DNA from 3 places in the Paenibacillus hebaui genome. Region 3 is predicted to be linked to each of the others. Evidence: riboswitches for the same ligand, from Rfam matches in the RefSeq annotation. Region 3 holds a riboswitch; each other region holds the start of a gene.
What was found. A riboswitch is a leader RNA that binds a small molecule or an ion and turns the genes downstream of it on or off. The one in region 3 is predicted to bind cyclic di-AMP.
Positions count from the first base shown of each region.

Region 1: another riboswitch for cyclic di-AMP. It lies ahead of ACR32F_RS00155 (ubiquitin-like domain-containing protein); the one in region 3 lies ahead of ACR32F_RS06915 (hypothetical protein).
Region 2: another riboswitch for cyclic di-AMP. It lies ahead of ACR32F_RS10710 (C40 family peptidase); the one in region 3 lies ahead of ACR32F_RS06915 (hypothetical protein).

Region 1 is NZ_CP196836.1:32,161-35,440, reverse strand. It holds gene rnmV (ribonuclease M5) at 1-450, opposite strand, end outside; gene ACR32F_RS00155 (ubiquitin-like domain-containing protein) at 606-1,790, opposite strand; cyclic di-AMP (ydaO/yuaA leader) riboswitch at 2,063-2,315, opposite strand; gene ACR32F_RS00150 (TatD family hydrolase) at 2,557-3,280, opposite strand, start outside.
Region 2 is NZ_CP196836.1:2,317,829-2,321,108, reverse strand. It holds gene pelA (pectate lyase) at 158-1,117, opposite strand; cyclic di-AMP (ydaO/yuaA leader) riboswitch at 1,528-1,659, shown strand; gene ACR32F_RS10710 (C40 family peptidase) at 1,666-2,130, shown strand; gene ACR32F_RS10705 (carboxymuconolactone decarboxylase family protein) at 2,236-2,565, opposite strand; gene ACR32F_RS10700 (hypothetical protein) at 2,705-2,923, opposite strand; gene ACR32F_RS10695 (hypothetical protein) at 3,044-3,280, opposite strand, start outside.
Region 3 is NZ_CP196836.1:1,566,733-1,570,012, reverse strand. It holds gene ACR32F_RS06920 (HAD family hydrolase) at 28-711, opposite strand; gene ACR32F_RS06915 (hypothetical protein) at 872-1,270, opposite strand; cyclic di-AMP (ydaO/yuaA leader) riboswitch at 1,387-1,563, opposite strand; gene ACR32F_RS06910 (glutathione peroxidase) at 1,933-2,409, shown strand; tRNA gene ACR32F_RS06905 (tRNA-Leu) at 2,581-2,663, opposite strand; gene ACR32F_RS06900 (urease accessory protein UreF) at 3,026-3,280, shown strand, end outside.

The DNA.
Region 1 (3,280 bases), 1.5 Mb from region 3:
ACAATATCCAATACCCAGCAGATTGCCCATCTCCATGCGCCGTGCAGCCGCTTGCGGGTGTACGATAAGCCCTGCGGCAATCAGGTCCTCCCAATCGATCAGGCTCGGGGCACCCTCGTATGAAGTATGTACGCGCGCCAGAGCATGCCGAATCGCCTCCGGTGAGGCGTTCTCGATCCCAATGTCCCCTTTGCGCGTTGCATCGGCTTCCGGAATGAAGGCGTGCTTGCAGCCTGGGACTTTATTGGCAATAATTTTACGAATGCGTTCGCCGGCATGATCCGGGTCTGTCAGTATAATGACACCACGTCTCTCTTGAGCGAGCGCAATCCGCTTCAGAATGCGCTGGTTGATTGCAGATCCACCTGTCTCGATTGTATCTGCCTGGACCGCGCGACGAATGGCTACGGTGTCGTCACGTCCTTCCACCACGATGACTTCTTTTATCATGTTCCATTTCTTCCTTTCTAACGCAAAAAGAAGAGGAATATCCTCTTCTCTGCCAAACGGCGGGGGAGACTGCATTCAGACCCCTCCGCCGCATATTCCGCATGAATCAATCATGCAACTATTTTATAGCATTCCCATTTCAAAGTAAAACGAAATTAGTTCGCTTCCGGCTTCACCGGACCGATTACATAAACCGTCTTGCCTTTCTTACGTCCGAAATTCAGGGCATGCTTTACACTATCATAATACACATCAATTTTGTGGCCTTTAATCGCACCACCTGTGTCTTCCGCACGACGGAAGCCAAGGCCTTCGATATAGACCCACCAGCCAATTGGAATGATTTTAGGATCAACCGCAATGGTGCGCCCTTCCGTTACACGAGTACCGGAAGCTGTTTTAGTACCAATGCCAGGCTCTTCGGAAGAGTAGGCAGTCATGGATACGTTCTTAAGGACTTTGGAGTATTTAAAAGAAGTCCCCGATACGTTAACTACTTTGCTGCCCGAGGCAGATGTTTTCTTCGAGTTCGTTGTCGTTGCTTTTTTGGTTGTAGATGTTTTAGCCGATACCGTCTGAATCTTCGGTTCTTTCACGACTGGTTTAGCCTTGGTGCCAACAGCGATCACTTTATCAACTCGATTATTAGCAACCGATTTGCCAACCATTTTTTTGGAGACCAATTCTCCATCTTGGAACACCTTTTCAATATGCTGTACAATGGTGCCTTCTTTACCACTGACAACGACGCGATTGTCGCCTTTGTACAAGCTAGGGTCAGCCGTTTTGATCACTTTATAAGCAACCGGCTGTTTCACATCTACTGTACGCTTTGTTACACGCACTACACGGATTTTCATGTCCGCTTTAATGTTGGTCCCAAGTGCAGGATACACTTTATCTTTACTTGCAATCTGAATACCTGATTTTTGAATCGCATCTTGGACCGATGAATCGGTTGTATACAGAGTCTTGGTGTTTCCGTCTGCCGTAATATTAACTGGAACGGCCCGCTCAATAACGATGCGGTCTCCATCTGCAATGGCCCCGTTCAAGGGCATGGATACCTGATCGTGAGGGCTGACTGTGATTGACTGCTCCTCCAACATTTCTTGAAGCATTCCTGTACGAGTCTCTACCGCTTGAGCTTTGCCATCAATAACCAGTGAAATTTGCTTCCCGGCCTGACCGTAAACGACTAACAAGATCATGATTGTAAGCGCAATTGAGAAAATCGCGATCAATGCCATTTGACGCAAGTTCTCATGCTTCCACCGCAACGCGAAAGACTTACTGGATGATCGTGACTCATGGGTCTCTTCTGGTTGGAATGTGCCCACTTCTCCGTCCTCCTTCATAGCCTCGCCGTCTAAAGTAATGCATGATGTCTTTGACGTGACTATACCAAATTTTCTACAGAACACAGGTTAGACTAACATAACCGGTTCTGCACCATGAACCAATCTTCGCAACATGATGTCATCGTCCTGAATACTTACCGTATGATGACTGTCTTTCTTTTATTCAAAAACAAAAAAGCCAAAGAAAGAGTTTAAGAGGAACTCTTTCGTGGCTTCCGAATGATTTTGAATATCGGAAATTCATGCACGAGGTTGCCTCTCTTTTTCCGCTTGCGAGGTTAGCTGTCGGGTTCGGGCGAAAGAGAGCCGCCCTATCTCAGGTCATCCGCTCATGGCGGACGCCCTTGAATTCACCCCGAGACCCAAAGAAGAAATCAAATACGGCTTCGCAGATCCATTCGCTGTTTTGGGTCAGCGAATGTTGCGCATCGGTTACTTCCACCGATGTTTAAGCCCTATTGGTTCCCCCGCTCTCCGTTAACGGAGACTCAGCGAGACTGATTCATGAAAGTAATGTTGTTTCATCGGAAAGTGTCCCTTTGTTCATCCCCCGAACATCTGTCCAATTTTCCGCGCAACAATTCACTGAAAAGATGATATCCTGTTTTGATGCATGTTGTAAAGCATCGATCAAGTACGTTTTTCTGAATATTTGGTTAAAATATTGTAATATTCTTGATTTATTTGGATCAAAGAGCAAATTAACTCCGCTTAACTCCCTTTTTCACCTGATTTACTCGATATCTTAACGAATCCCAAATCGTTCCATGGCATTTTTGGTTGTTATTGCAGCAATTTCCTCTAAGGAAATACCTTTAATTTCCGCAGCTGCTGCCGCAACCAGACGTACATGCGCTGTCTCATTTCGTTTGCCACGATAAGGATGAGGTGTCAAATAAGGAGAGTCCGTTTCGAGAAAAAACCGATCCATAGGGACCTTCTCAAGTACCTCCTTGGGCTGCTTTGCATTTTTGAACGTGATTGGCCCACCAAAGGACAGATGAAAGCCCAGATCCAGGCACATTTTCGCCGTTTCCCAGCTCCCAGAGAACGAATGCATAACTCCGCCTACCTCGCCCGCCTTCTCTTCACGCAAAATCTTAACAATATCCTCGTGCGCATCCCGATTATGGATCACAATAGGCATATTCACTTCACGAGCCAGAGCAATTTGTTGTCGTAATACGCGGTGCTGCACTTCCTTCGGCGAAGTATCCCAATGATAATCCAATCCAATCTCACCGATGGCAACCACTTTTTCATGCTTGCATAAAGATGCAATCCATTCCAGATCGCCCTCCTGCATCGTGATCGCATCTACCGGGTGCCAACCTACAGCTGCGTATATAAAATCATAGGTCTCAGCCAGCTTCATCGTGGATGGAATGGTCTCCCGGTTAAAGCCAACATTGATCATACGGCCAATCCCTGCATCCACAGCACGCTGAATCATGTCCTCGCGGTCCTCG
Region 2 (3,280 bases), 750 kb from region 3:
GTATCTCGGCGACAAGAAATAATATATCATGTGGGATACAGCATGTCAATACTCAAAACAATATAATAAAACCCGAGCCAGACATTCATGTCCAGTTCGGGCTTCGCTTATAGCCAGCTATCGATGTACAATGTCAAGCCTCACGTTTGTTTAAATGTTACAGTTTGGAAGGCCAGTTGCCATACCATGCATAACCGCCTCTTCTTTCCTTATCAATATCACTTAATTTGTATCTAACAACCCCATCACGACCAATAAAGATCGGTTTATCTGTCCCCACTTCATAGAAGCGAGCCCAGATGGGTGCCGCTTTGGAATCAGCGACAATTTTGCTGTCTCCGTTTGCTCTTTCGTACTTGTATCCCGAAATCTTCACTTTGTTGAACCAAGCCTCTGCTCCTTTGATGGATGCCGTAATTTTGGCATTAGCAGGTCTGGTCTTCAGGAAATTAACAATCGTTACACTCTCACTAGCCGTCAGAGATGGTACTTCATAAATTCTTGCTCCTGCCGGTTGAAGGGAGCTGGAATCATGTTGTTGTCCCCACGCTGTCAACTTGCCACCTGAAACCACCTGTGTATTCAGGATAGCATCTACCCCTTTAGCAACTGAGTTGTTGCTTCGATTGGCAAGTGTGCTGTCGATAAACGAGAAGTCACCCTTGCGCGCTGCTACTTCATCCAGCATGTACATTACATTAATCATGGCATCGTCATTATAAGTAATGTGCTTGTGATATCCCGAGCTTTGGTAGACTTGAGGCCATCCGCCGTTCGAATACTGCATATTGATCAAAAAGTTGATTCCTTTGATCGCAGCAGCTGAGTAGCGCGGATCATTTGTCTTTTTGAATTCCTTAGCCAATCTTCTAATTTCTGAGTATGTAGCTTTATTGTCGATCGTGGACTTTGCCCATTCCCCGCTATTTTGACTGTAATCTTTTCTCCACCCTCCGTCAGCTCTCTGGTTCTTCAAAATATCAGAAAGACTGGCTGTAGTTCCGGAAGCATCAGCAGCAGACACGGTTCCAACAGGTTGGAATGCCACCCCAACAATAGATAGAACAAACGTGCATGCCAATACGAAAGATGCAAATCTCGCTTTAGGTTTTAACAATTCATTCACTCTCCCCAATTTTTTTTGATTACTACAAAATAAACCCCTTCCCTCCTCCTTTATTTATTTATCTAACCTTTAATATTTCTTTTTATCCAATATGTGGTATAGAATGAAGTTATCTTATGCAATAAAACGGATTTTGTCAATATTTGCAACAAAATGTAACAAAGCACTTGAATTGAACCTTTCGGGATCGTTTTAATCACAAAAGACAAACTTACTTATTTGTCCAATTGGATGACCGCTGAAACAATATTACTTTTTTGTCATCAAGCATATCTAGACGGCAACATCAATTCCACCTAAAAAGCTTGAATTCCTTTAACATTGAGGTGCTAAGAAGTTATTAATATAGGTTTGACATTTACGCATTTATGCAATATAGTGTCAAAAGGTTACAAAAACTTAATTATTCATTGCCGAGTTTCATGTTTGAAAACGGAGGAACCATTCTGGGTGAATTATTCTTGTACATAGGAAATATAGGGAACCTTCAACCGAACCCTTAGCTAACTCCGTAGGCATCGAAGGGAGAACAATAAATTTTGAAAAAGCTTATCATCTCTATTTTTGGAGCAGCAGTTCTATTCACATCCGGTGCAACAAGCACACAGGCAAGTAGTATTAACACCGTAGTTGACAACATGACTGGCATACCTTACAAATGGGGTGGTACTACTCTCGCCGGGTTTGATTGTTCAGGATTTATGAGATATATTTTCAACAAATATAGCATTGAGTTACCTCGTACTTCACAGCAGCAGGCCAAAGCAGGTACTCCAGTATCCAAGGCCAATCTTCGTACAGGTGATCTGGTATTTTTCAATACGATGGGCAACGGCGTTTCACACACTGGCGTATACATTGGTGGCGGACAATTTGCTCATGCATCAAGCAGCAAGGGTGTAAGCATCACCAAACTAGCGAATCCGTATTTCAACGATCGCTACGTAACTTCACGCCGGGTGACAGGACAATTTATGTATAACAAAATGCTCGGAAAAATATAGGTTTGGTCTGATATATTGCAAAGAGGAGGCTCCGGGTAAATCCGGAACCTCCTCTTTGTTTTGGGGCTTATGTTTACGAAACAGGTGTACTCTCGACTTCTATACTTAATGTAGCGCCTTTTGAACCCTCATGGCACCCTGAGACAGTGCATGTCCGCCTCCTACAGCTCCGGCCACAGCAACCGTCTCCATGATCTCCTGATCTGTAGCGCCCTTGGCACGGGCCTCTTCCACATGGTAGAACGTACATACCTCATTGTTCGCGAACAAGCCTATCCCGAGTGCAATCAGCTGTTTTGTCTTTGCATCAATGACTCCAGGCTGAAAACACTCTCCGGTAAACTCATGATAAGACTTCACTACACCAGGTAACACATCGCTCAATGCTCCAATCTGATCCTTGTAGGCATGAACTTTATCATTCATCAATGTCATAGCTTGCAGCACTTCCTCTCGACTATAGTTACAGAACGTCCTCACTGTACCTATCTTCTCTCCCGAGTGAATCATTTATGCCAAAACATCATGGTAATTCCAAGCATTGCTCGCATGGTCCCAGTAAAATCACAAGAGATTACTCACTAAGCGGGCTTTGGCGCGGCTCGCTGAACAGCTGATATCGGTAATGGCGATCCAGCTTAACAACACGCCGATTCTGACGGCGGATGAGTACCTGCTCGCCATCCCAGGCAACAACAATACCCGTTACATCGTTAGACTCCAGCTCGTCCCGCACCACTCTTACTTTTTCCCCCGATAAACGCAAGGTGTCCAATTCTGTATCACTAATCATGTCCATGGCTCCTATACTCCAAATTAATTTACAAAAAGAGACCTAAATGAAAAGTCATTTAGGTCTCACGTGACTGTATTGGACTGTCATGTCATTCGAAAATATGTCCCCGACTGAAAGTTACCGCTGCGCGTGCTCTTTGCTGTCGTTCTTCTCGAACCAAAAATCAAGCACTTTGGCGGACATCACACGTTCTTCAAGGTACGCAACTTGATGCGGTGTAAATTGTTCTTTCCAAGAGAAGGACAACTCTTCGCACAAGCCTACAATCGTCAGCAATTCTGACCAGGCAACATAGCGTTTGTACCAGAAAAATTGAGGATGTTCAATCATATAGGGATAAAGGTCATCGAATTC
Region 3 (3,280 bases):
TAATTGCTACTATATATTTTCAGTTTCCTAATCCCGATCTATGACCAACAGAGGCAGAAGCTGCTCCAGTGATTCAATCGTCCAGTCTGGACGCTCCTCATCATCACGCTCTGGCTGGAATCTGCCATACCCCTGTAAAATCCGTATCGTGTGCATCCCCAGCTTCTTCGCAGGCATGATGTCATTATCAATCCGGTCGCCGATCATTACCGCTTCCTCGGGTTTACATCCTGCCTGTTTCAGCGCTACAGCATACAGCTCAGGATCAGGCTTGGACACTCCTTCTTCAGCCGAACAGGCGAGCACATCCACATATCTGCGCAACCCGTAGCTCTCCAGCCGATCTTCTGTCCCCGGACTCTGATTGGCAATGATGCCAATCTTATAATGCTCCGACAAGGTCTGGAGAACAACGTCGGCAGACGCAAAGGGACGTTCAAGTTCCTTGCGAAACTTCAATCTTTCCTGAATCCGCTCCCGATGTTCGGCATCACTGATCCATGTGCGAATGGCTACTTTCATCGGCCACTGCTCATAATTTCGGTAACACAAAGCAAACAGCTCTCGTACCGTCTCTATTTTCACCGAATATCCTAACGCACAAGCCTCGCGAACAAACTGCCCGATAATATCATCCACTGGCTCCCATTCATCCACCAGCGTATCCCCTACATCAAAGAACAACCACTTTAACCCATGTACATCCGGCACGCCTATTCCTCCTTGTGAGCCACAGGAAAACGATCTCTTCCATTGCCTGAATCATAAAAAAGAAGACTCACCATCATGCATGAGTCTCCTCAGAATTCCGTTTATTTATAATTACAATTATAACAGGCAGCTGACACCGGATCAATCACAAGCGAGCGCATTAACCATTAAGCAAGAACCCAACCTCACCATTTAAAGAATAAACAATTCGGTCTGCTCCCATACCTCGGTAGATTCCTTTAGGATGGCTTTGCTCTGTAATAACACATAGAGACTTGGAAGTCCATGAGCGACAGATCTGTAAATACCGACAGGTCAGGTTTAGACTGTTCTCAAAAATAAAAACGTTGCCGACGCTGCCCTGCGGCAGAAACCATTTCTGAGCTGCAGCCGTATTCATGCGAATGACATGCTCCACTCCAATTCTCCGAAGCCTCCGTTCTTCCCCTGCACTGTTGGTCAGAACGGCAAACGGCATTTTTTTGTACATCAGCAGCTTGATAAATTTACGGCCTGCCTCATTTGGAGCAGTCACTAAGATCATCTCTTTATCCATCATTCGTTCCTCCCTTAGCGTGAAAAGACAACAAAAAAGAAGCGTGGGGGACCAAGGCCTCCCGGACGCTTCTTAAATAATTCATAGCGAAAAACGCCATGAACCAGCGTACGGCTTGTTGCCTCTCCCTTTAACGCTTACGAGGTTAGCTGACGGATTCGGGCGCGAGAGTCGCCCTATTTCCGGCTGTCACCGGAAAATTCACCCCATGGATGCCTACTGTCGTGAACAGCGCATCCTGTTGGTTCCCCCGTTTCCCACCCATGAAATGAATGGAAACTCAGCGATTAAAACATCGTTCCTTATTATGATTAATCAGAGCGATATTATCGTTTGTTTCGTTTTTCATGTAAAAAATTTAATTTAAATTGAAATTACGATATGAATCATACACCCGCGCCCAATCGGTGTAAAGTCTTCACAGATCACCGAATCGGCGGATTTTCACCATTCCATGCCAATAATAACGCTTACATCGTATTTATACTACATGCAAGTCTTCAAATCTCTCTAATTCTCTTTTTTTCAAAAATCATGAGGAATATCATTCACAGTTTATACAATACATGCCCTAAATGAGCATAAAAGACGATATTAATTTTGCATTATTTAATTGCAATCAATATAATAGGTAATAGAAGAACACATAATAGGAGGCGATTCTCATGTCAGTCTATGAATACAAAGTAAACACCCTTCGCGGTCAGGAAGTTGAAATGTCTGAATATCGTGACAAAGTACTGCTTATCGTGAATACAGCAAGCCAATGCGGCCTCACACCCCAATTCAAAGGTCTGCAAGAGCTGCAAGACAAGTTTAAGGACTCCCCTTTTGAAGTTCTCGGTTTTCCAAGCAATCAGTTTGCACAGGAAAAAGGCTCTTCCGACGATATTGCTGAGTTCTGCCAGATGAACTATGGTGTTAGCTTCCCGATGTTTGAGAAAATCGATGTGAATGGTTCGAGCGCGCACCCTCTCTTCCAGCATCTCAGCAAAGAGGCTCCTGGTGTGCTCGGCTCCAAAGCAATTAAGTGGAATTTCACCAAATTCCTTGTCGATCAGAACGGACGTGTTCTGAAACGTTATGCACCCAAAACAACACCTGACAAGATTGAGGCGGACATTAAGGATTTGCTTAAATAAGCCATTGGCATAAATGCAATAAATAACATAATAAGGTCATCCGAACCCGTGGAGAACAACAATTCAACCTGGGCAAACGGATGACCTTTTTCGTTTGCGGATCTGCCTATCCGTACAATAAAAAAAAGAAGCCACCCAATATGGGAAGCTTCTTCTTATCATTCATTATGATGCGGGCGAGAGGACTCGAACCTCCACGGGCATACGCCCACTACCCCCTCAAGGTAGCGTGTCTGCCATTCCACCACGACCGCATGTCGTAAATAATCGGCAACAGAATTGATTATACCCGGTTCATATTTAAAAGTAAAGTATTTTTTCAAATGTCATTTTAACGTTCGTTTTTTCTTCATAAAACGGATATTCTCGTCATTTTATCCTATCAAATGCATATCATTACATTGGATCTCATTTCACCTTTAAAAACTACTCATCAAGTCATATATAATAACACAAAAACTATTTTACTTTAAATACCAGAGAACTATTGACAAAAATCAGATATTTGTGTGATTATATATAACATATAATTCGGATTTACACACATAAAACAAACTAAACAGGAGTACAAATGTTATTTAACATAACATTTAACGAATGTAGGAGGCGAAAGATTGTGAACCGTGGGAATAAGCTGCTCGATTATGTCAAACTGCTTGATTCCTCTATCCAGGTCGGAGGGTTTACTCATTCCTTCGGTATGGATGCCCATATCGCTGAAGGTACCATTCGTAATGCTGAAGATCTGGAATCGTTCATGCGTTGTCAGTTGCACCCCAGTATCGTTCGTCTTGAAGGTATGGCGATTAAAGGTATTTACACAGCTACAGATCATAATGATACATGGCGTACAGCCCTGATCGACAAGCTT